Regions from separate parts of the Neorhizobium sp. T7_12 genome, predicted to be linked through region 4. Evidence: predicted binding sites of a transcription regulator. Region 4 holds the regulator's gene; each other region holds the start of a gene.
The links. Region 4 encodes LexA, which represses DNA repair genes until DNA is damaged. Its sites were predicted from a motif close to TGTTCNNNNTGTGTTCNG; they were not measured.
Positions count from the first base shown of each region.

Region 1 (4,737 bases), on a different contig from region 4:
GTTCTCGAAAGTGCTGATCGCCGCATCGCTCTTCAGCGTCGAGGCAATGTCGTCGAGGCCTTCGAGCATGATGTGGCGGCGGCCGGGATCGATGTCGAAATGGATGGAGCCGCCATCCGGGCCGGTGATTTCCTGGGCTTCCAGATCGATCGAGAGGATGGCGTTCGAGCCGCGCTCGGCATCGTCCATCAGCTTTTCAAGATCTTCCGGGGAAACGACGATCGGCAGGATGCCGTTCTTGAAACAGTTATTGTAGAAAATGTCGGCGAAGCTCGTCGAGATGACGCAGCGGATGCCGAAATCGAGAAGCGCCCACGGCGCGTGTTCGCGCGAGGAACCGCAGCCGAAATTGTCACCGGCGACCAGGATCTTGGCGTTGCGATAGGCCGGCTTGTTCAGCACGAAATCGGGATTTTCAGAACCGTCGTCCTTGTAGCGGGCTTCCGAGAAGAGACCCTTGCCAAGACCGGTACGCTTGATGGTCTTGAGGTAATCCTTCGGAATGATCATGTCCGTGTCGATATTGATGACCGGAAGCGGCGCCGCAACGCCGGTGAGCTTGGTGAACTTTTCCATGATCTGCCTCCAGGTGGACTTATCTGCGGAAGCTGCCATAAAGCAAATCGACGCAGATTTGAAGGCCTGTTTGGCGTGAACCGGTACGCCAACACGCCGGAAACCGGCGTATTCGTCTCAGTCAGCGCTTAGAACGATCAAAGGTCGATGATCGTGCCGCGGCCGTCGTTCCAGACGCGCATCTCGCGCTTGCTTGTCTTGGCCCGAACGGGAACCGGCTTCAGCCGCGCCGAAAGCGCACGCCCGATGGACAGAACTGCGAGAATGCCGGCAAAGGCGACGGTCAGCGAAGCCGTCAGAAGTGCTGCCATGGCGAGCACGGCGATGGCCGATATGATGACGAAGAAGACGCGAATATTTTGCATGGTATATACCTTTCTCACCAAAGAATGTGGAGCCTTGCGCCCTTTCTTGCAAGGGGCTTTGGGCATGCAGTATTGCCGCAGACCAAAAAGATTGGCACAAAGCGCCGATGATCGCCTTGACCGATATCAAATCCGCCTCCTTTCATACTCGCCGGTCGATTCTGAGCGTGCCGGCCGGAAACACGAGGGCATTGGAAAAGGTGCATGGCCTCGATTGCGACGCGGCGATCTTCGACCTCGAAGATTCCGTCGCGCCGGAAAAGAAGGCGGAAGCCCGCGAGAACCTGCGCCGGCTGTTTACGGAAAATCCGCTCAAGGGCAGGGAAACGATCATCCGCATCAACCCGCTCGAAACCGAGTTCGGCAAGGCGGACATGGATCTCGTGACCGAAGTCTCTCCGGACATCGTGCTGATCCCGAAGGTCGAGCATATGTCGCAGGTCCAGGCGGTGGCGGATATCCTGTCCGAAGCCGGTGCTCCGGACGATCTCGCCATCTGGGCGATGATCGAAACGCCGAAGGGCGTCCTGAATGCGCCGGCGATTGCCCCTGTCGACGAGCGGCTCCAGTGTTTCGTGGTCGGCCTCAACGACCTGCGCAAGGAAACAGGCGTGCTGCCGCAGCTGGGCCGCGCCTATCTGGTGCCCTGGCTGATGCAGATCGTGCTCGCCGGCCGCGCCCATGGCATCGATGTGATCGACAGCGTCTTTAACGACTTCAGCGATGCGAAAGCCTTCGAAGCGGAATGTGCCCAGGGCCGCGCCATGGGTTTTTCCGGCAAGATGCTGATCCATCCGGCCCAGATCGAACCCGCCAACCGGCATTTCGGGCCGGATCCACGGGCCGTGGAAGAGGCGGAAGCGGTGATCGCCGCCTTTGCGGAACCGGGAGCGCAACATCTCAACATCATCAACCTGAACGGCAAGATGGTCGAAAGGCTGCATCTGGCGGAGGCCGAAAGACTTGCCGCCACGGCCCGGATCATTGCTGCAAGAAAGAGAACGCCATGAAACTGTATCGCTTCCTCAGCGGCCCCGACGATTCCTCCTTCTGCCACAAGGTGACGGCGGCGCTGAACAAGGGGTGGGAACTTTCCGGCTCGCCCACCTATGCCTTCAACGCCACGACCGGCGAGATGCAGTGCGGCCAGGCGGTGACGAAAACCGTTCACGGCAAGGAATATGACCCCGAAATGAAGCTCGGCGAGCAATAAGCTCCCGTCAGGGGATCAGCGCTGTGCAGCTTCGTCGGCGCTGGCCTCGATGCGCTCCATGTCGTCGTCGCTGAGGCCGAAATGGTGGCCGATCTCGTGGATTAGCACATGGGTGATGATATCGCCCAGGGTTTCCTCGTTTTCCGCCCAGTAGTCCAGGATCGGCCGGCGATAAAGCCGGATGCGGTTCGGCAATTCGCCCGTTTCCATGTTGAACCGCTCGGAAATGCCGCGGCCTTCGAAAAGGCCGAGCAGGTCGAAAGGCGTCTCGAGTGCCATATCCTCGAAAACGTCGTCGTCCGGAAAATCCTCGATCTCGATCGTCAGGTTGACGGTGAGAGCCCGGAATTCCTCCGGTAAATGACCATAGGCTTCGATCGCCAACGACTCGAATGTGCTGATCGTCGGCGCGTGGCGATCCTGCCAATCGTCGGTCTGGTCGATGCGGGCCATAGGCTCTCCTTCTGATCAGGCCCATATAGTACCTCCCGCGATATTTTTCGAGTGAAGAATCATCGGCCTAGGATCCAAGGAAAAGATTCCCAGGATTTGGTTGTTGACTCTTTCGGGCAGCTCTGGAATCCATAAGAACATAAAGAGAACATGTACAGATGGAGCTGACGCCATGGCCGAGCACGCCACGGCGCAGGAGACGCTTTTTGCCCTGCGCGAACAGATCGCCAGATTGGAGGGAAAATCTCTGCCGGCGCTTGCCGCGGCGGAACAGGCGGACTCGGCTGCCGATCCGGAGGGCAGGAAATCCAAGAACAACCCACCCCGTCTGCCATTCGGCGTACCGCCGATGGATACCGCCTTGGAAGGTGGCCTGCCGCTCGACGGCATCACGGAAATCCGTTCCCGTTTGATGGGGGATGCCGGGGCAGCAAGCGGCCTTGCTCTCTCGCTGGCGTCTCACCTCAAGGCGAGACAGCCGAGCGAGGCGCCGCTTCTCTGGATCTGTGATGTCGTCTCCATGCAGGAGGCCGGAATTCCTTATTCCATCGGTCTCAAACAGTTCGGATTGAGCCGCCGGGATATTCTTTACGCCTCGCCATGCAAGTTGGACGATGCCCTGTGGCTTGCCGAGACCGCATTGGCGAGCGGGGCTCTTGTCGCCGTCATTCTCGAAATCCGGGGAAATCCCAAGCATTTCGGGCTCACCGAAAGTCGCAGGCTGGGTCTGAGGGCAAAGGCGGCGGCGCGGCCACTCTTTTTGTTGCGGCATGCGGGAGAGGAGGAGGCGAGCAGCGCCTCGTTCCGCTTTCTTGTCGAACCGGCGCCGGCGGCTCACCGGCATCTTCCGGATGGATCCGTGCTTGGCGGCAGCATCGGTCATCCCGTTTTCAGGCTGACCCTGGAGAAGAGTCGTAACCCGGCTCCTCTGTCCCTACTTCTGGAGTGGAACCCCCATGACCGTCAATTTTCCCTTGGCCAAGACACAGGAGAGGCTTTTTCTTTCCGCAACCCGCCAGCGCATCCTGGCGCTCGTCTTCCCGCATCTGCCGACCGACAGGATCGCGCGCCGGCTCTGGGGACTGTCATGGCGTTGGAAAGGGCGTCCTGAGCATCATCCGCCGATCCTCTGTGCCGGCCGGCGCGAAAACGCCATGCGGCTCACAGCGCTCGACGAGGTTTCCGAACGTCTTGGGCTGAAGCGCGGGCAGGGGCTGGCGGAAGCGCGGGCCATGTTTCCGAAGATCGACGTGGTGGACGAAGATGACGCTGCGGACCAGGGCCTTCTCGAGGCGATCGCCGATTGGTGCGATCGTTATACCCCGCTGGTGGCGCTGGACGGCCGCGAAGGCCTGTTTCTCGACATCACCGGCTGTGCCCACCTCTTCGGCGGCGAGGAAGTCCTGCTGAAGGATATTCTTGGCCGGCTTCTGCAGATGGGCTTCGATGTCAAAGGAGCGATCTCCTCGTCGCCGGGCCTCTCATGGGCGGCCTGCCGCTTCGGCCGCGGCGGCGTGATCACCGATCAGGTGACGGAGGAGGTGCTGGCGCCTTTGCCGGTCAACGCTCTGCGCATCGATGAGGCCACCGTCGCATCGCTTTACAAGCTCGGGCTGAAAAGGATCGGCGACCTTCTGCCCATGCCGCGTGCGCCGTTGGCTCGCCGTTTCGGCATGCACCTGTTGCTTCGGCTGGATCAGGCGCTCGGGCACAATGAGGAAGCCATCTCGCCTCGCCGTCCGGTGGCTGCCCTTTCCGCCGAGCGGAGGCTTCCCGAGCCGATCCAGGCGGAAGAGCATATTCTCCAGCTCACCGGCCAGATTGCGATTTCGTTGAAATCGGAACTGGAGGCTCGCGGTGTCGGGGGGCGGGTTTTCGAACTGGTGCTTTTCCGGGTCGATGGCCGGGTGTTTCGCATCGCGGCCGGCGCCTCGCAGCCGTTGCAGGATCCGAAACGGATCTCCTCGTTGTTTTCCGAGCGCCTGAACGCGGTGCATGACGATCTCGACGCCGGCTTCGGTTTCGAGCTCCTGCGTCTCAACGTGCTGCAATACGATGTCTTCAGGATTTCGCAGGGCGATTTCACCGGCAATGGTGACAGCGAAATCTCACTTGCCGATTTTATCGACC
Region 1 covers NZ_PVBK01000017.1:86,757-91,493, reverse strand. The annotation lists gene leuD (3-isopropylmalate dehydratase small subunit) at 1-576, opposite strand, end outside; gene C5J26_RS26120 (hypothetical protein) at 714-941, opposite strand; gene C5J26_RS26115 (CoA ester lyase) at 1,049-1,951, shown strand; gene C5J26_RS26110 (DUF1737 domain-containing protein) at 1,948-2,154, shown strand; gene C5J26_RS26105 (metallopeptidase family protein) at 2,170-2,607, opposite strand; gene C5J26_RS26100 (ImuA family protein) at 2,780-3,718, shown strand; gene C5J26_RS26095 (DNA polymerase Y family protein) at 3,630-4,737, shown strand, end outside.
Region 1: C5J26_RS26100 (ImuA family protein) is a predicted target of LexA. The motif match lies at 2,741-2,758, and genes of this name have one in related genera.

Region 2 (4,737 bases), on a different contig from region 4:
AACAGCTTCGTCAGCCAGGCGACATCGCGCACCGCCTTCACCGTTCCGGCGCGGATTGCCTGCCGCGAACCGTCAACTTTTTCGACGATCAGGTCGGCGCGCCGAACACCAAGGCCACGCCTTTGCAGCTCCTCGATCAGTTGTACGACCAGCCGGCCGACATATTTGTTGATGGTTTCGGCAGCACCGATCGGCTCGGCGAAGGCTCTGGAGACCTCGATAGTTTCGGCGGTGCGGATCGGATCGATCGGTTCGGAAGCGCGGCCGAACATCTGGTCGAGCCGCCGGCCAATCTCCGGACCAAAACGAAGCGTCAGCGGCGCGCGCGGCGTGTTCGCCAATTCGCCGATCGTCTGGAAGCCGAGCGTGCGCAGATCGCCGACGACTTTCCCCGGAAGGCGCAGCAACGATATCGACAGCTTTTCGACGGCGCGGACGGTCTCACCGGTCGGCACGATGACCGTTTCGCGGCTGATGGCACGGGCGCAGGCATGCGCTGCACCCCAGGTGTCGGCGATCGCGACACGGGCGGTGAGTTTTTTTGCCAGGAACTGATTAGCGATCTTGGTCACCATGGCGAGCTCGCCGCCCTGCAGGTGATCGGCACCCTCGGTGTCCATGACGATCCCGTCGATCCCATCGACGGCGACGATCGGCGAATAGAGCGTCAGCGCCCAAAGGGTAATGCGCTCAAGCGCTGCGGCATCCTTTACAGGATCCGCATCGACCAGCATCAGGCCGCGGAACAGCGCCTGTGCTTTCGCCGCCGGCATGCCGACATGCACGCCGGCTTTTCGGGCGGCGGCGTCGGCGGCCGACACCCAGCGTTTCGAGCCGCTCCTGGCGATCACGGCTATTGCCTGTTCAGGAGGAATAGACGGATCGGCGCGACGAATGCGATCCGTCGGCAGATCCGGAAGATAGATCGAGACGACCCTTGTCATCGCACGCCCTCACGAGAAACTCAGCACATTCACCCGCTTTCACGCGCATCAGTTCCAGCAACCATTGGGCCCTCCCCACACCCGGCACCGGCAATTCCTCCGACGGCATGACGCTCACCCGCCACCGCGTGGCCGACGCCGTCGGCTGCCCGAAATCATTCGCCTCCGTCTGCCGTCGCCAGCGTCGGACGGCAAGCGCCATCGTGCCCGTCCGCTCGGCCGCCAGCTGCAGCCGGCGCGAGCTGACCATCGGTAGGCGGACGAGTTCACCGACCACAGCGCCGAGCCCACCAAAGGACAGCCCCTCCTCCATGTTTGCCAGCACGTCTTCCTCCTTGTCGGATTCGACAAAGATCACCCGGTCGGGATGGAGACCGACCTGGGCGAGTGCAGGAAAGAACAGGTCTGGCCGCGTCAGGCACCAGACGATCGGGCCTTTGGTGCGGGCCGCGATGCCTGCGGCACAGAGCGCTGCTGCCGCGCCATCCACCGTGCCCGATCCGCCACCGGCAAATTCATGCAGGGCGCCATAGGCCAGGCCACCTCCCGGCAGGACCGCATCGATTTCCGGCACCCCAAAGGACAGACAGCCCGCCTTTCTGGCTGACACGCCCTCCAGCGAGGCAATGCGCTCGCGCAGATCGGAAATCACCCTTTCGCGGGCAGCAGTCATCGTTCACGGCTCCCTTCAAGGTCGCGTTGTCGGCCGACATCATGTCAGACAGAATGCAGATGTTCTCTTTCTGTTCCGCCCCAACAAAAGAGTCAAGCAACCGGAGGGATGGGAATATTATCCTGAACATTAGGAATCGGAAGAATACTCAGAAGAATCAGCCCAATAACGGCTGGCAGACTTTTTTGGAGCGCTGCGTGCGCTCGCTACTCCTTGGTGTGAATTGCGGGGACAAGACGGGATCGTCGTAGTGTCTGCAAATTTCTTCTCGATCCCCGCGCATGAGGGCACCCCGCCGACAAAACGTCGCGGATCAAGCGGCCGGACGGTCATGGCCCCCCGCCCGAAGTGTTGCTGTCCTCACTGGCGCAACGCAGGTGATAAGGCGCCGCAGTTGCGGCTCGCGCTTTAGACCGCCAATCTTGACTGGAACGAAGCGTTCGAAAGAGGCTTGACGCGGAATGTACCTGCCGGGAGTGGCCGCAGGATTTCATCTTCCGGTACGACCCCATCGAGCCAGTCCATCCGCCGATCGCGCGTCAGCACCGCCATCTGCCGGTCATGGTAGGGTGCGATGTCGACATTCGCCTCGATCGTCAGGACGGCATAGGCCTCCGGCCAGCCATGGGACGCCTGCCGCCAGATACCCGCGAAATAGAACCAGTCACCGTTCTTGAACGAGAAACAGAAGTTCCTCGCCCCACTGCGATGGCGAAACTCGGATGCCGGCACCAGACAGCGGTGGTGGGTTGGAAACGTCCTTCCTTCAGAGCGGACGACATTGGCCGCGCGTGGGCCGCCATCGAGCCGACGCAACCCCCAGGGCAGCTCCACCATCTCCACATCGCCGTCATGCCGTCTTATGATGACGCGGCGCTCGTCGAGCGGGGCGTCGGACTGGAAAACCTCCGCGTTCATCATATGTAGAACATAGCAAGAACCACGCTTCACAACAAGAACTGCGAGGAAAGCATGTGCAATGATTATCGGCTGATGGTGGACGTGGCGTCGATTGTGGAGGATTTCGCCCATCTCAAGATCAAGATCCGCTTTGGTGAAGGTGCACCGAACGTTGAGGCACGCGAAGACATCAAGATCACAGATATGGCGCCGATCATCCGCACAATCGAGGGAACGCGCGACGAGGCGGACCTCGTCCAGCGCCGATGGAGTTGGCCTGGCCAGAACAAGCGGCCGGTCTATAATTTCCGCTCCGATGGACGCGAGTTCGATTCCAACCGATGCCTGATCGTCGCCGATGGTTTCTACGAGTTCACCGAACCAACCGAAAAAGGCAAAAAGCGCAAGGACAAGTGGCTGTTCACCAAGAAGGACGAACCAATTTTCTGCATCGCCGGAATCTGGCGCCAGACGGATGACGTCGGGCAAGCCTTCACCATGCTGACGATGGAGCCTGGCCCGGATCTCGCGCCTTACCACGACCGGCAGATCGTCATCCTCGAACGGGACGCCTGGGCCGAATGGCTCGATCCATCTGTCTCGGCGAAGTCTCTGATCAGGCCGCTTCCCGCCGGCACCCTCAATGTCAAGCAGGTCGGCTGACGCGCTTTCTGTTTCCATCACCGCATCTCAACGGGCTGAGTTGGAACAAAATGCGGGCTGGATGCTTCTCAGTTCCGAGGTCGCGTGCCGTGTCAACTGGACGTGACAGGGATGATGAAAGCTCTCCTTGCGGCCAACGAAATGGCAGTCGAGCGTCCCACCTCTCCAGCCCGCGCCTCAGTTCCGTCGTCATTCGACGCGGATGGCGGAAGTGTACCGGGGAACGCGATGGCCAGCGACAAGCTCTCAAAATACAAGCAGAAACGCGATTTTCTAAAGACGCAGGAGCCGAGCGGAAAGGCGAAGCTGAAGGCGTCGAACCGCCGTCGCTTCATCATCCAGAAACATGACGCGACGCGGCTGCACTACGATCTTCGCCTGGAACTAGATGGAGTATTCAAGTCCTGGGCGGTGACCAAGGGACCGTCGCTCGATCCACACGACAAGCGTCTTGCCGTCGAGGTCGAGGGTCATCCGCTCGACTATGGCGACTGTGAAGGCACGATCCCGAAAGGCCAGTATGGCGGTGGCACGGTCATGCTCTGGGACCGTGGCTATTGGGAGCCGGAGGGTAACAAAAGCCCGGAACAGGGATTGGCCAAAGGAGATCTCAAATTCAGGCTGGAGGGCGAGCGTCTGCATGGCAGCTTTGTGCTGGTGCGGATGCGCAATGACCGCGATGGCGGCAAGCGCACCAATTGGCTGCTGATCAAGCATCACGATGAATTTTCCCTCGAGGAAGACGGCGCGGCTGTCCTTGAGGACAACCCCACCTCTGTCGCCTCCGGTCGGACGATGGAGGCGATCGCCGCCGGCAAGGGCAAGAAGCCCAAACCGTTCATGGTCGAGAGCGGTGACGTTCAGGCGGATGCCGTCTGGGACAGCAACCACGGCCTCGCCGCCGAAGAACGCAAAGCCGAAACCAAAACCAAAAGGAAAGCCGCGCCGGCCAAAGCTTCCAAGTCAGCAAAGTCAACAATGCCGGGGTTCATCGCTCCGCAGCTCTGCGAAACGCTTGAGCGTCCACCCACGGCGGACGGCTGGATCCATGAGATCAAGTTCGACGGCTATCGCATCCAGATGCGCATCGAAAACGGCGAAGTGACGCTCAAGACTCGCAAAGGCCTCGACTGGACAGCAAGATATCCGGCAATAGCCGCATCTGGTTCCGCCCTCCCTGACGCGATCATCGATGGCGAGATCTGCGCTCTCGACGAACACGGCGCGCCGGACTTTGCCGCGCTGCAGGCGGCGCTGTCGGAAGGCAAGACCGATGCGCTGGTGTATTTCGCCTTCGACCTGCTGTTTGAAGGCAATGAGGATCTCCGACAACTGCCGCTGACCGAGCGCAAGGATCGTCTGCAGACCCTGCTCAACGACGCAGGCGACGATCCACGCCTGCGTTTCGTCGAGCATTTCGAAACCGGTGGCGACGCCGTCCTGAAATCGGCCTGCCGCCTGTCGCTCGAAGGCATCGTTTCGAAACAGGCCGATGCGCCTTATCAATCCGGCCGCACTGAAACGTGGGCCAAGTCCAAATGCCGGGCCGGCCATGAA
Region 2 covers NZ_PVBK01000028.1:44,227-48,963, reverse strand. The annotation lists gene C5J26_RS30580 (DNA polymerase Y family protein) at 1-944, opposite strand, end outside; gene C5J26_RS30575 (ImuA family protein) at 865-1,617, opposite strand; gene C5J26_RS30565 (SOS response-associated peptidase family protein) at 2,026-2,538, opposite strand; gene C5J26_RS30560 (SOS response-associated peptidase) at 2,590-3,180, shown strand; gene ligD (DNA ligase D) at 3,409-4,737, shown strand, end outside.
Region 2: C5J26_RS30575 (ImuA family protein) is a predicted target of LexA. The motif match lies at 1,678-1,695, and genes of this name have one in related genera.

Region 3 (4,737 bases), on a different contig from region 4:
CGCCCGTTCGGGATGTCCTTCGGGCGTGCTGTGTTCGAGGAAGATCTTGTGTTCGTAAAGGCGCGTGGTCATGCGGCGGCCTCGTCAGGGGTCAGTCCGGTCTGGACCTTTCCGACATGGCGCAGAAAGCTGACTTTTTCAAGCCGCAACCCCTTGCTCTTGCGCTTGTTTAGCTTGAAAGAATGGTCTTACATAGTGGGGTGCAACCCAGAGGGTATCGTGGCCAAAGAGTCAGTCAAGTCTCAGGAATTCCGGGTTCCTTTCCGCGATGTCGACATGCACGGGGAGATGTTCCGGTCGTCCTATGTCGTGCGGGCGGAAGAAGCCGTCACGGAATTCTGGCACCGCCGCAAGCCGCAGAAGGACGATCCGTTCTTCAGGATCGGCAAGATCACCTGCACGTTTCACTCGGCCTTGAAGCTGGGCGACGTCGTCCACACGCATATCGGCGTCAGCAAGATCGGCGGAAAATCGGCAGGTTTCCTCGTGCATATGCTGCGGGGCAACGAGGCCGTCGCGGAAGCAGAGATCGTCTGGATGACCTGCGACCCCGAAAGCGGTGAACCGGTGCCGCTCCCCGAAGATCTGCGCGACTGGCTCTACCAGTTCCTGGACTAATTGGACGCGGCCGATCAGGCCCGTTGCGGCAGCAACGGATAACCGACCATCACGGCGCGGCCTGCAAGTGCCGCGATCATCGCCTTCAGAACATCGCCCGGAACGAAGGACAGGTCGCCGATGAAGGCGGTCGGAAGCCCGGTGCCCGTGACATAGGCGAGATAGAAGATGCCGAGCGCATGGTCCACAACCACGCCGCCGAGCAGGGCCGCGAGGAAAAAGCCGGTGATCTGTACGAGGCCGCTCTGCGAACGATCGACGAAACGCTCGGAGCAATAACCGGTGATGACGGCCGCGAAGAACCAGCCGACGAGATAACCGGCGGTCGGAGAGGCGAAGGTGGCAAGGCCGCCGCGTCCACCCGATAGAACCGGCAGGCCGATCGCGACCAGCAGCAGGACCAGAAGCACCGCGAAACCGCCGCGCTTGGCACCGAGGATGACGCCCGCCAGCATGACGCCGAGCGACTGCGCGGTGATCGGCACGGGAATGAAGCCGAGCATGATCGGCGGCACGAGACCGAGCGCCACGATAATGGCGGCAAAAAGGGCGGCCAGAACGAGATCACGGGTGGTCATGCTATGCGAATCCCTGGTTGTCATATGAAGTTATTTCTGCGCCCGGATGCCACGTGCGTCAATGGCAGCGGCGATCTCGTCGGCGTTTTTGAGCGTCAGGATGATCAGTGGCACCGCCAGCGTCAGCGGCCGGACCTTCAGTCCGCGGGCGCGGTGCGCGTCGCGGATGGCCTGGTATCGGCTGAGTATTTCCGGCACGAAACGGATGACCAGACCGATCGCAAGCCCGATATCCGCGGCCTTGACGAGCCCTAGGCGCTCCAGCGGCATGGCAAGGCGGGTGATCTCGTCGATGAAATCGCCGGTGCTGGTGGTCGCCGTCACCGCCGCGGCGAAGAGGGCAAGCGCCGTCAGCCGCGTGACGACGACCAGCGCATCGTGGCGGCCGTTGAGGACAAGCGTGAAGATCGCGACAATGACGATGGTCAGCAGGATCGGCCGCAGCCGCAGCCAGGATTGGCGCCATCCGAGCTGCAGCGACGAATAGACGATACCGCCGAGCAAGGCCGCTACGACAAGAACAGCCGGGGAATGGATCACGAAAAGCAGGAGGCTGAGGGCGGCAAGGCCGAGAAGCTTTGCCCGCGGCGAAAGCCGGTGCAGAAACGTGTCGCCTTCCACATAGAGCGTCTTCATGCCGCAAGCTCGCGGTAGCGCGCGATGACCTCGGCGGGTGCGCCGTCGTCGGCGAGGCGGCCCTCATGGAAGCACAGAACCCGGTCGAAATCGGTGATCAGGTCGAGATCATGGCTGATGACGATGACATTTTCGTCAAGCCCGTGGATCGTCCGCTCCACGAGGCCGCGGTTGCGGAGATCCAGCTGGTTGGTCGGCTCGTCCATGATCAGGATATTCGGCCGGGTCACCAGAACCGAAGCGAGCGCCGCCAGCTGCAGTTCTCCGCCCGAAAGTTCGTGCACACGCCGGTCGGCCAGATGGGCGATGCCGAAACGGACAAGTACGGCCTCGATCGCCGCCTCCGTATCCGCCTTCGAGAGCTTTTGGCTCTTCAGCCCCAGCGCGATATCTTCTTTCAGGATCGGCAGGATGATCTGGTTCTGCGGGTTCTGGAAGATGAAGCCGGCCTGGCCGCGAACCTTGTCGCCGTCTTTCACCGTATCGAGGCCGTTGACGGTCACCTGGCCCGTGGCAGGCAGCACCAGCCCGTTGATCATCCGCGCGAAGGTGGTCTTGCCGGAACCGTTGAGACCGATCACGCCGATCCGCCGTTCGCTGAGCGACAGCGTCAGCGGATGAACGATGGTGCGTCCCTCGAAACGCGCTTCTGCCTGTTCGAAACGGATATCCAAGCCGGTCCCTCGGTGTTCAGCGGTCTATAGACCGGAAGATGGGGAAGGGGAATGCGGAACCGAACGTGAACATTGAATCCGGCGCGGCGGTATCCTAGTCTAGACGCCATGGCGATTCTCATTCCGAACGATCAGGCCCGCAAGATATTCCTCGAACGGCAGCGGCTCTGCGAACCGCCCGGCCGCGCGTTGACCAAAGCCGGCCTGCTACAGCTCATCGACGATCTCGGTTTCGTCCAGGTGGACAGTATCGCCACCGTCGAGCGCGCCCATCACATGATCCTGTTTTCGCGCAACCAGACCTACCGCCGCGAGCACCTGACCGCGCTTCTGGAAAAGGACGGCGAGCTCTTCGAACACTGGACGCATGACGCCTCGATCATCCCGACGAGCTTCTTCCGCTACTGGAAACACCGTTTTCGCCGCCGCGAGCCGATTCTCGCCGAACGCTGGAGGAAATGGCATGGCGAAGGGTTCGACGCCGCCTTCGAGGAGACCTTCCAGCATATTGCCGAGAACGGCGCGATCATGTCGCGCGACATGAAGCAGGAGGATCACAAGTCCGGCGGCTGGTGGAACTGGCATCCGAACAAGACGGCGCTCGAATATTACTGGCACACCGGCAAGCTGGCGATCGCCGGCCGCGTCAACTTCCAGAAGATCTACGACCTGATGGAACGGGTGATCCCGCGGCAACATCACGAGCCGGAAGTGAGCCACGAGGAATTCATCGACTGGGCCTGCCGCGGCGCCATGGCCCGCCTCGGCTTTGCGACTTCGGGCGAAATCGCCGCCTTTTTCGATCTGGTCACGCCGGACGAGGCAAAGGAATGGGTGAAAGCCCATCGCGACGAACTGACCGAGGTGCTGATCGAGGCCGCCGACGGCAGCAAGCCACGCCCGTCCTTCGCCTTCCTTGGCTTTCCCGAAAACCTTGGGGATATCCCCGAACCACCGGCCCGCGTGCGCGTCCTCAGCCCCTTCGATCCGCTGCTCCGCAACCGCGACCGGGCCGAGCGGCTCTTCAATTTCTTCTACCGCATCGAGGTTTTCGTGCCCGAGCCGAAGCGCCAATACGGCTACTACGTCTTCCCGCTGCTCGAAGGAGACCGCATGATCGGCCGCATCGACATGAAGGCGGACCGCAAGTCCAGCACCCTGGATGTGAAGCGGTTATGGCTGGAAAAGGGCGTGCGGACTTCGGCGGGGCGATTGGAGAAGCTGGACGCGGAACTGCTCCGCGTCGGGCGGTTTGCCGGGGTGGACAAGATTACCTACCAGGCTGGCTGGCGGGGCGAATAAGCGCGGCCGGCGAAAACCTTTGGCCGCACCGTTTGCCTCACGTCAGGTTCTACCCCCGCCACCGCAGAAACACCGTCGCAAGCGGCGGCAGCACCGCGGAGATCGAAAATTCCCTCCCATGCGCCGCCTGCCGCTCCGTCCAAGCCTCCGTCTGTCCGAGATTGGATCCGCCATAAAGCGCCGCGTCGGTATTCAGCACTATCTCCCAGCGTCCCTCCGCCGGGACTCCGATGCGATAACCGTGCCGCGGCATCGGCGTGAGGTTCGAGACGACCAGGATATGCGACGAGCGATCCGGCGACGAGCGCAGCATGCCGTAGACGGAATTCGCCGCGTCGTCGGCCACCGCCCACTCGAACCCCTCGTGGTGCAGGTCGCCGAACTGCAGCGCCGGTTCCTGCGCATAGAGCGCGTTCAGGTCACGGATCAGACGCTGGACGCCCGCGTGGTCCGGGCTGTCGAGCAGGTCCCAGACGACCGAGGCGTCGTGGTTCCATTCGCTCTCCTGAGCCAGTTCGCCGCCCATGAACAAGAGTTTCTTGCCGGGATGGCCCCACATGAAGCCGTAATAGGCGCGAAGGTTCGCAAGTTTCTGCCAGCGGTCGCCCGGCATCTTGGCCATCAGCGAGCCCTTGCCGTGCACCACTTCGTCATGGGAGAGCGGCAGGATGAAGCGCTCGGAATAGGCATAGATCATCCCGAAGCTCATCGCGCCATGATGGTATTTCCGGTAGACCGGGTCGTCCTGCATGTAATGCAGCGTGTCGTGCATCCAGCCCATGTTCCATTTGAAATCGAAGCCGAGGCCGCCTTCTTCGATCTTCCTGGTGACGCCCGGCCAGGCGGTCGATTCCTCTGCCGCGGTGAAGGCATGCGGGCAGCGGTTGTGGACGATGCTGTTCAGGTGCTTGAAGAACTCGACCGCCTCA
Region 3 covers NZ_PVBK01000004.1:144,904-149,640, reverse strand. The annotation lists gene C5J26_RS12280 (histone deacetylase family protein) at 1-72, opposite strand, end outside; gene C5J26_RS32680 (thioesterase family protein) at 220-618, shown strand; gene C5J26_RS12270 (biotin transporter BioY) at 633-1,196, opposite strand; gene C5J26_RS12265 (energy-coupling factor transporter transmembrane protein EcfT) at 1,227-1,832, opposite strand; gene C5J26_RS12260 (energy-coupling factor ABC transporter ATP-binding protein) at 1,829-2,506, opposite strand; gene C5J26_RS12255 (winged helix-turn-helix domain-containing protein) at 2,615-3,808, shown strand; gene glgB (1,4-alpha-glucan branching protein GlgB) at 3,858-4,737, opposite strand, start outside.
Region 3: C5J26_RS12260 (energy-coupling factor ABC transporter ATP-binding protein) is a predicted target of LexA. The motif match lies at 2,561-2,578, and genes of this name have one in related genera.

Region 4 (4,737 bases):
GACAAGCAGGTCCGTCTGGCGGGAGAGGAAAGCCGGGATCTGCAGGATGTCTACCGTTTCCGCCACGACGGTGCATTGCTCTTCCGTGTGAATGTCGGTCAGGACCGGAAAGCCGAACTCCTTCTTGAGGTCGGCAAAGATTTCCATGGCGGTTTCGAGCCCTATGCCGCGCTTGCCGGAAATCGACGTGCGGTTGGCCTTGTCGTAGGAGGATTTGTAGACGAGGCCGATACCGAGCTTGCCGCAGAGTTCCTTCAGCGCGCCTGCCATCATGAAGGCGTGGTCGCGGCTTTCCATCTGGCAGGGACCGGCGATCAGCGACAGTTTTGCGTCCTGCGCGAAAACCACCTTGCCGTCTCCCTCGCCGACGGAGACGCTGGAATTTGCGGTAACTTCCATGAACCTATTCCTCGAAGCCGAACAAAACACCCTGGCCGGGCGCCGCCGAGACGAGAACACGGCCCTCCCGGCGGACGAATGCGACGTCATTAGCAGCAAGGGTGATCTCTGTCACGGCAAGATCGGCCGTCTTGAAGATGATCACCCGGCCGCGCAGCCCCTCGGCACCCGGCGTCGGCGGCAGGGCGAATTCCGCCTCGAGTTCGTGATCCTGCAGGATGCGAATGTGGGCATTTGCCGCCGCAAGCTCGAGCGAAGCAGCCTCTGGCTTGGCCTTCGTCATCAGCACCTGCTCGGCCAGGGGTGCGAAATCGGAGGGCGCCGATGCCGACAGGATGATCTTGCTCAGCCCCATGACCGCATTGGAATGGTGCTCCAGTTCGCCGCGATCGGCCGGCAGGGGATTGATCCGCTGGCAGGAAAACATCAGGAAGTCGGGCGCCCGGTCATCACCGGCAAAAGCCAGCCGGAAGCTCGCCTGGGTTTCGGAACCGTCGGCCAAGGTCATCCCGCGGGAAAATTCCAGCACGTCGCCTGCCGAGACGCCGCGCATCTTGAAACGCGCGTGATCGGCCATCGCGTCGCGCGTGGCGACAACGAGCGCCGAGAAGCCCTGCCTGTCGCGTCCCTTGCGGAAGGCCAGATCGCGTGCGGTAAAAACGTTGCCACGTTTGGCGGCAGCGCTTGCATGACGGCGATTGGCAAGAGCCAGCGGCTCCAGGTAGCTGCCATCCGAGAAGAACACGCAAGCATTGGCTGTGCCGAAAGGATGAAAAGCGTCGGGCGCAACTGTAAAACCAAGCTTCGTGAGCCGGGAACGCGCAGCGGTAAGTCCCGCCACCGGCAGCACGAGATGATCGATTGGTCTTGCATTCACGCGAGGGCCCCCGGAATTGGAATCGCAAAGCTACTTTGGCAGCGGGCTCGCGCCGCGCAAGTGGTGTGGCTCGAGATATCTGGCACGCATCTATGAAGAAAAAATCATCATACTTCACAGAAATTTAGGGACTTGCAGAACACATATGGAACATATAGTGTCCGTTCTGGATTTGTTTCCGACTCTGAGGGTGCCAAAAGATGCTCACGCGCAAACAACAGGAATTGCTTCTGTTCATTCACGAACGCATGAAGGAATCCGGCATCCCGCCGTCATTCGATGAAATGAAGGATGCTCTCGACCTCGCGTCCAAGTCCGGCATCCACCGCCTGATCACCGCGCTCGAGGAGCGCGGCTTCATCCGCCGCCTGCCGAACCGGGCCCGGGCGCTCGAAGTCATCAAGCTGCCGGAAGCCTACTCGCCGAGCATGCAGCCACGGCGCGGTTTTTCGCCCAGCGTCATCGAGGGCAGCCTCGGCAAACCGCAGCCGGTCGCGGCGCCTCAGAAACCCGCCGCCAACGACGATTCACCGAACGCCACCACCGTTCCGGTCATGGGCCGCATCGCTGCCGGCGTGCCGATCTCGGCGATCCAGAACAACACGCATGACATCGCCGTGCCTGCCGAGATGCTCGGTTCCGGCGAACATTATGCGCTCGAGGTCAAGGGCGATTCGATGATCGAGGCCGGCATTCTCGACGGCGATACCGTGATCATCCGCAACAGCAATACGGCCAATCCGGGCGACATCGTCGTGGCGCTGGTGGACGACGAGGAAGCGACGCTGAAGCGCTTCCGCCGCCGCGGTGCCTCCATCGCCCTCGAAGCCGCCAACCCAGCCTATGAGACCCGCATCTTTGGGCCGGACCGGGTGAAGATCCAGGGCAAGCTCGTCGGCCTCATCCGCCGGTATCACTGATCATCTGCCGGAGCGGTTCCGGCAATGAACTATCGAAACCCTGGCTTCGCCAATCATAGTGGCGGTGCCGGCTCCAGGGACGATCTGCGCCCGCCATGGCGGCACGGATCTGCCAGCGCCGAATGTCGGTCGCGCCGTTGAGGGAGATCTCCAGGGCACCCGTCTTGCGAAGCGTGGCACCGTTGATCATCAGGGCGCCGGACCGGCATTGGTCGAAGCGGGCACGCGGCGCAATGACAAGACTGGCGGCGTCGCAGGCGGCACCCGCATAACGGCCGTCCTCGACAACGATAACGATGCCCTTGCCCGTGCTTGCCGCACACCAGGCCGTCGGCTTGCAGGTGAAGCGGCCGGCAGGCGCCTGTTTTATCCTCGACTTTGCCGTTTCGAGTTGCTGCGGGGTCAGTTCGGGGCGCTCTTTGGTTCTCTCGCCGGGCGGCTTGTCGCCGGGCGGCTTGTCGTCGGGTGGCTTGTCCCTGGATGGCGACATTTCAGGCTTGGTCGGATCGCCGAGCAGAAGCGCCCTTTTCCATTGGCCGTAGACGAAGTCGGGCGGGCGGGCGCGATTGGTGGCGACCCCTTCTCCGTCTAGAAGTGCTACCATCGCCCCGTCTTCCGAGATCAGGATATCCGGCAGGGACATCGACCGCTCCTGCCAGGAAAGCAGTAGAGCGGTCACCAACAGCGGCAGGCCTATCAGCCTCAGTCTCGTCCTCATGAGCGTCAGCAGCAGGAAACCTGCCGTCGAGACAGCTAGGAACCAGGGATGCTGTCGCCCTATGCCGACATCGCCGCCCCAGGCGGCGACGTGTTTGGCGATGGCGATCACCCACTCCAGGCCGAGGCCCATGAGCTTCATGAAGGGCGCATCGAGGCCGAACGGCATCAGCAGCATGCCGGCCAGCCCCGCCGGCATGACCACGAAGGAGATGATCGGCATGGCGGCGAGATTGGCGGCAAGGCCGTAGGTGGCGATACGGTGGAAATGCTCGACCGAAAACATGGCGGTCGAGATGCCGCCGATCAGCGACGTCACGAAGATGCCGGCCGCGAAATTCCAGGATGCCAGCACCGGCGTCACCACGGGGTGATGGAGTGGCAGAGGTTCGGGATCGCGGCGTTCTGCCCTGTGTTTCCAGAGTGCGTAGCCGGCGACCAGGGCGGCGGTGGCGGCAAACGACATCTGGAAGCTCGGCCCCAATATTTCCGAGGGCGACATGGCGATGATGACCAGGGCGGACAGCGCGACATTGCGCAGGCTGATCGATGGCCGATCGAAAAGCACCGCGACGAGCATGATCGCCATCATGATATAGGCCCGCTCGGCGGAAACGCCGAAACCGGAGATCAGGTAATAGGCCGTCGCCATCATCAGCGCGCCGAGTGCTGCGATCTTCTTGACCGGATAGGCCTGCGCGAAGCCCGTGAAGACGGAAAGCACCGTGCGCACGCCGACAAAGAAGATGCCGGCGGCGAGCGCCATGTTCAGCCCCGAAATGGCGACGATATGGGCGAGGCCCGACAGTCGCAACGCCTCGGTGGTGTCTTCGGAAATTGCCCGGCGCTCGTCGGTGACGATCGCCGCGGCAAAGGCGCCGGGATCTCCGGGCACGGTCACCCGGATATGGGTTGCGATTGCGCTGCGCAGATCGAAAAGCCGGGTTTCGACCTCCGCAATCCAGCTCCGGGTTGATTGGACAGCAGCCTGCTTTTTCGGCGCTCCATAGAAAAATCCGACCGCACCGATGCCGTCGAAATAGGAAGAAAAGGCAAAGTCGTTGAGGCCCGGCAAGGCGGGTCCGGACGGGGGTGAAATGCGAGCGCGGCCGCTGATCGTCTCGCCGGTTTGGGCCGGCTCATGGCGGGACCTTGCGAGCAGCGATACACGCTGCGGTGGGCGCCTGACTTGCGGATTGGAGGTCCGCTCGATGCGGACGATATAACGCCATCGCCCTTGGGCGTCGATCTCCCTGCGCTCGACCACGCCGGCAAGCTCGGTGGTCACCGGCGTATCGAGAATGACGGTGGGCCGCCTCCAGGTCTCGAACTGCGCCAGCATCATGCCTGCGAGAAAGAGTGCGAGAGCGAGCGGCAACAGGTGCGTGGCACCGGACCGGTAGCGCGAGACGACAACAAAGATCGCGCAGACGCAAAAAAGAAGGAAATACGGCCAGAAAGCCGGGGTCTGCGGCAGCACAAACCAACAGGCGGCCCCTGCCCCGACGATAACGGGCAGAAAAAGGAAGCCATGGCCATAGACCGTCTCCTCTTCCAGCATGACCGGGAGACGGCGCCGCAGCCGGTCGAGGCGTCGGATCGTCGAGCGGCGAACGGACCCGTCTGACGTGTGAACCGGCGGGCTGCGTTCGATCGCGGGAAAAAGCTCGGCTAGGTCCCGGACCTTGACCGAGTCGGATGCTCCTCCGTTTATGCGGAGATCCGGCGGCCGGGATATCAGCTTCCCTGCCTCGGCATGCGTCGGAAATGCATCTTCCTCCGGCATGAAACGCTCTGTTCGCCCAACCGCCAGACATGCGGCAA
Region 4 covers NZ_PVBK01000002.1:403,890-408,626, reverse strand. The annotation lists gene kdsA (3-deoxy-8-phosphooctulonate synthase) at 1-399, opposite strand, end outside; gene C5J26_RS07965 (VOC family protein) at 404-1,276, opposite strand; gene lexA (transcriptional repressor LexA) at 1,477-2,196, shown strand; gene C5J26_RS07955 (ComEC/Rec2 family competence protein) at 2,177-4,699, opposite strand.